Prochlorococcus marinus str. MIT 1013: one gene and its partner. The protein of the gene in region 1 interacts with the protein of each later gene in a pairwise test. Links are inferred from orthologs where the notes say so. Each region holds a gene or a part of one and is shown on either strand. Other genes may lie near its edges.

Region 1 (2,977 bases):
CCACATTCACACCTGGCATATAGCGCGTGAGATTCCACATACAACAGGAAAGTGAAATCCCTGCATCAAGTCAATTATATAATCAAATTTGTTTTGCCATTGCAGCAAGGCATTACCCTCCTGGTCATAGATTGCCCAGTACTAGGCAACTGGCAATGCAAACAGGTTTACATCGAAACACTATAAGTAAAGTTTATCGACAACTTGAGACTGATGGCGTCGTTGAGGCTATCGCTGGCTCAGGTATCTATGTTCGAGATCAACAAAAACAAAAAGACCTCAGAAGTAGCTCTCATTCAATACGTAAAAAAGGCATCAAAGACATAGACCATGAAGTGAGGAAAAGTATTGATGAATTGTTAAATGCTGGATGCACTTTGCAGCAAACCAGAGAGTTATTTACTCGTGAAATTGATTGGAGATTAAGATGTGGAGCTCGCTTACTTGTTAGTACACCCAGAGAAGATATTGGGGCATCGTTATTAATTGCTGAAGAATTGGCTCCTCATTTAGATGTCCCAGTCGAGGTTGTACCAATGGAGGAATTAGAAAGTGTTTTAGAAAGTTCAAGTAAAGGTACCGTTGTAACAAGCAGATATTTCTTACAACCTTTAGAAGAATTAGCCAAGCGACACAAAGTGAGAGCAGTCGCTGTAGATCTCAGTGATTTTCAAAAAGAACTAACTATTTTAAAAAAGCTGCGCTCAGGGAGTTGTGTAGGAATAGTAAGTATAAGTCCAGGGATCCTGAGGGCTGCAGAGGTTATCTTGCATAGCATGCGTGGCAATGAAATACTTTTGATGACTGCAAATCCAGATGTAGGAAGCCGATTAATTGCTTTATTGAGAGCTGCTAGTCATGTGATTTGTGATAGCCCTAGCTTGCCTGTTATTGAACATACTTTGAGACAAAATAGATCTCAATTAATGAGAATGCCACAAATTCATTGTGCACAAAAGTATCTTAGTGACTCTACAATTGAAGAGTTGAGTAAGGAGATTGGTCTCCTCGAGTAAACATTGCATTTTAAATCAATGTTTAGATCACTAAGATCCGATTTCGCAATAATAAAAGAAAGAGATCCAGCCGCAAGAGGTGTTTGGGAAATATTATTCTGCTATCCGGGCTTTCAAGCTTTATCAATACATAGAATCAGCCATAAACTTTGGAAATACAATCTCCCTCTTCTTCCAAGGTTACTCAGTCACTTCACTAGATTTTTGACTGGTGTAGAAATTCATCCAGGTGCCCAGATCGGTAAAGGTGTTTTTATTGATCACGGAATGGGTGTGGTTATTGGAGAAACAAGTGAAATAGGTGATCGATGCTTGCTATATCAAGGAGTCACTTTGGGCGGCACTGGAAAAGAAAGTGGCAAGAGACACCCAACTCTTGAAGCAAATGTAGTTGTAGGTGCAGGAGCTAAAGTCCTTGGAGGAATTTGCGTAGGAACTAATACAAGAATCGGGGCTGGTTCAGTAGTAGTAAAAAATGTGGAGGCAAATAGCACTGTTGTTGGAATACCTGGAAGGATAGTTCATCAGAGTGGTGCCAAAATAAATCCCTTAGCTCATTCTGCACTGCCAGATACAGAAGCAAACGTTCTTAGAAATCTTATGGAAAGAATTGATCAATTAGAAAGTGATATTATGGGACTTCAAGATTTAGTGATTAATATTCAAACCAATAGAAAAAAAGAAGATATAATTATTGGGGAGTCACAGAACTTAAGAGATAAAGAAATTATAGAATTCATTGGAGATGATTAACTGAGAAAATCGATTCATTGATAAGCTTAAAATCCTATTTAAAGTAAGAAAGGTAATCTTTTACTCTCAAAATTGAGTAACCTAATCGTACAAAATAGTCCTATCAAATTAAATAGTAAAAGTAAGATTGAATTTTGATAATTTATAGAGCCATTAATAATACTATCTCTAAGAGGATCTAAAATCTGATAAATAAAGTTTAAATTTGTAATCCACTCTAAAGCTCCTAAGCTTTCTTTCCTATAAAGTATTGGTGAAATCAAAAAAACCAACTGAAGTACTATAGGAACCAACTGTGCAAAATCTGTAAATCGAACGCTAATTAGACAAATTATTACAGGGAACCAATATATAAAAATAAATAAATTCAAAAATGGTATCCATGAATATATTAATACATTACTTATCAATGAAAATTTTAAAAAAAGAAATACAAAAAAAACTAATATGAAAGACTGAACAAAAGTTTGTAATTGAAAAGACCATTCTTCTAAAGTATAAAAAATAGGCTTTAGATTCATATTCTTAATATTCGATGAATTATATGAAAAAAGATTAGGTGAATTAGAAATTGATGCACTGATTGTATTCCAAATAACCAAACCAAAGCCTAAGTATATAAAGTAAGACTTAAAATCTTCTACTGAAAAAACTGTACCATAAACAATTCCTAAAGTACCTATAGATAATAGATTTGAAAAACCTAACCAAAAACTTCCAAGGGTGGTTCTAGCAAACCTTGCTCTTGATCTTGAAGTTGCTGTATACCACCATGCCTTCCTAGTTTTAAAAGCAAATTTAAAATTATCAAATAACATTTTGACGATAATAGTCTTGAGTATGATAATAATTCAAAGCCGCATCTAAAGGACCATCATATGCAATAGAACCATGACTAAAAACAATTCCTCTATTACAAAACTGTTTTAAAAGTTCTTCAGAATGACTAGCTAAAAACAAAGTTGCAGCTGATTCCATAAATTGCTTCATTCTCTCTTCAGCACGATCACAAAAATCAGCATCACCAGTACCAAAGCCTTCATCTATAGCTAAACAATCATGAGGACTTGAAGTGAGAATTGAAAAAATTAATCTTGCAGACATACCCTCACTATAGGTTTTTATAGGTAAAGAGATATATGAACCAAGTCCTGAAAAATCTACTATTTCATCTATAAAAGATTCAAATCCATCTAGGCTATGGTTTT
Region 2 (2,879 bases), 580 kb from region 1 along the record:
AAAATTGATGATTGTTAAAGAAGGATTAGAGGATTCTTTAAATCTTATGCACGCAAAGATCTTGGACTTGAAAGATAGCTTGAAGGCTGGTGATCTTTTAGTTGTTAACAATACCCGTGTTATTAAGGCGAGAATAAAAATTCGATTATCAGGGGGAGGTTTAGGTGAATTGTTACTAATGGAACCTAGAGAAAATGGCCAATGGCTTTGTTTAGGTCGTCCTGCTAGGCGTATGAGAAGAGGTGATCAATTATGGCTGGATAAGTCTCAAGATAATTCTTTATGTTTAAAGGTTGTTGATAAAGATGAGAGTACAGGTGGAAGAATTATTCAATTCCCTAAAGAGTTTACTAGTAGGAAGGAAATGGCAAGTCTACTTGATTTGTATGGTGAAGTCCCATTACCTCCATATATAGATAAAGATAAATCTTGTGAGCATGAGGAAAGATATCAGACTAGATATGCTTCGAAGCCAGGTGCTATAGCTGCTCCCACAGCGGGTTTACATCTAAGTGATGAACTTATAGAAATTTTAAAAATCAGAGGTATTAGGATTGCACAAATTACCTTGCATGTTGGTCTAGGAACTTTTAGAACATTAGAGAATGAAGACCTATCTCAACTTCATTTACACAGTGAGTGGGTAGAGGTTACTGATGAGACCATAAGAACGATAAATAATTGCAAGGAAGGTGGGGGAAAAGTTTTTGCTGTTGGTACTACAAGTGTTAGAGCTCTTGAAGCTGCTTACCTTTCCGGTGGAGGCAACTTGAAACCATTTGAGGGAAAAGTGAACCTTGTGATTAAACCAGGATTTAAATTTTGCGTAATCGATGGATTGCTTACTAATTTCCACCTTCCTAAGAGCTCACTACTACTCTTGGTTAGTGCTCTTATTGGTCGAAAGCGTATGTTGAAGCTATATCAAAATGCGATTAGTAAAAAATATCGATTTTTCTCCTATGGAGACGCGATGTTGATAACACCGGAGTCAATTGTATAAACTTAAAATTAGGCTAATAATGGTTCTTTAATAACTCCTGTAGGAACATTCTCAAACATTATGGATGAAATATATCTTTCAGCAAGGTCAGGTAGAACTACAACGATTGTCTTTCCTGCGAATTCTTCTTTTTCGGCTAGTCTTACGGCTACAGCGGCAGCTGCACCACATGAGATGCCAACAAGTAAACCTTCTTCTTGTGCTAACCGCAATGCCATTGCAATAGACTCATCATTAGAGACTTGCTCAACTTGATCAACTACCGATAAGTCAAGGTTTTTAGGAATAAACCCAGCTCCAATACCTTGGATTTTGTGAGGACCAGGCTTTACTTGTTCTCCATTGAGGGTTTGTGTTATCACTGGACTATGACTGGGCTCTACGGCAACAGATAATAATGAATGATTTTTTTCTTGCTTAATGTAACGTGAAATACCTGTTATTGTTCCACCTGTCCCTACGCCAGAAACTAAAACATCAATTTGTCCATCGGTATCATCCCAAATTTCAGGACCAGTCGTTTTAAAATGTATTTCTGGGTTAGCTGGATTATCAAATTGTCCTGGCATGAAGTACTTTTGAGGATCGCTATCTGCTATTTCCTTCGCTTTTGCAATGGCGCCAGGCATCCCTTTTGCTGCTTCAGTAAGTATTAATTCAGCACCAAGAACAGCCATCATCCTCCTACGTTCAATTGACATGGACTCAGGCATCGTGAGGATTAATTTGTAACCTCTAGCAGCGGCTGTATAAGCAAGGGCTATTCCAGTATTTCCAGATGTTGGTTCAATAATAACTTTATCTTTATTTAGTAAACCTTTCTTTTCAGCATCCCAGATCATATTTGCTCCTATTCTGCATTTGACACTGTAGGCAGGGTTACGGCCTTCTATCTTTGCAAGTACTGTTGCGTTTGCGTTTTTTGTGATCGAATTAAGTTTGACCAATGGTGTATGACCAATAGCAAAACTATTGTCTTCATAGATTCTTGACATTTTTAAAATGACTTAATTAACTGATACTCTAAATCTATATAAAAATCTCGTTAAGTGGTTATTTAGATAATCTTTATTAGTGATTTTTTTATATTACTGAATTAAATCTTGACCATAATTCATCTTCATTTTCTAGTCCTACAGACACTCTTAATAAGTGTTCCGAGACCCCGCAACTTTCAGCCCATTTTAATTCTTTGAAGTGAGCCAACTGAACATATGGACAAACCAATGTAAAATTTGTACCTAAACTTGGTCCTTTGCTTACTCTTAATGAATCATAAACTCTTTTTGATTCTTCAATTCCTCCTTTAAGTTCAAACGATAATAGACATCCATAACCTCCTCCTTCTTTTAATAGCGAATTAAAATTTTTACAATATTGTGGATGTAACACTTTTGAAATTTCTTTTTTTGTTTCTAATTTTTCTTTCAGCTTTAAGCAAGAAATGTTTAACCTTCTTAAGCGATCCTCTACGTCTCGACTAGTTTTTTCAAGCTCGATAGCATCTGAATCAGATAGGGTAGATAATGCAACTTTTGGAATGATCTCAGCTAATTCCTTTTTCCATTTGGAGTAAGGACTTATGACAGTACTGCCAGCAAGAATATCTCCTCTCCCAGCAAAACTTTTTGTAAGTGAGCTAAAAACCACATCTGCATAAGGAGTAAGATGAACGTTTAGAGATGAACCGATGGTGTCGTCAACGATGATTGGGATGTTTTTATCTTGCGCTAATTTTGAAATAGATATCAGGTCAACACATTGCAATAGAGGATTACTAGGTATTTCTATGATTAATGCTGCTGGATTCTTTTTGTCTAGTTCTTCTTTTATATGACTTAATGTTGTTTTGACGATGAGATCGCCTCCTTGGAAA

Evidence for each region. The genes of interacting proteins can lie anywhere in the genome.
Region 2: the proteins of cysE (region 1) and cysK interact in binary tests that used the Escherichia coli proteins (3 or more experiments, as listed by UniProt). The link is inferred for Prochlorococcus marinus str. MIT 1013 from one-to-one orthologs.

What each region holds. Positions count from the first base shown.
Region 1 is NZ_CP114778.1:1,312,019-1,314,995, forward strand. What follows is about bases 5-2,901. They hold cysE (serine O-acetyltransferase), read left to right. Parts: upstream 5-1,034; coding sequence 1,035-1,769; downstream 1,770-2,901. Other genes in these bases: O5633_RS07805 (GntR family transcriptional regulator), read left to right, coding at 27-1,016; O5633_RS07815 (ABC transporter permease), read right to left, coding at 1,808-2,587; O5633_RS07820 (ATP-binding cassette domain-containing protein), read right to left, coding at 2,577-2,901. In the rest of the region: more of O5633_RS07820, read right to left, coding at 2,902-2,977.
Region 2 is NZ_CP114778.1:1,892,139-1,895,017, forward strand. Bases 6-2,804 are described here. They hold cysK (cysteine synthase A), read right to left. Parts: upstream 1,999-2,804; coding sequence 1,012-1,998; downstream 6-1,011. Other genes in these bases: queA (tRNA preQ1(34) S-adenosylmethionine ribosyltransferase-isomerase QueA), read left to right, coding at 6-1,003; O5633_RS10740 (PLP-dependent transferase), read right to left, coding at 2,087-2,804. In the rest of the region: more of queA, read left to right, coding at 1-5; more of O5633_RS10740, read right to left, coding at 2,805-2,879.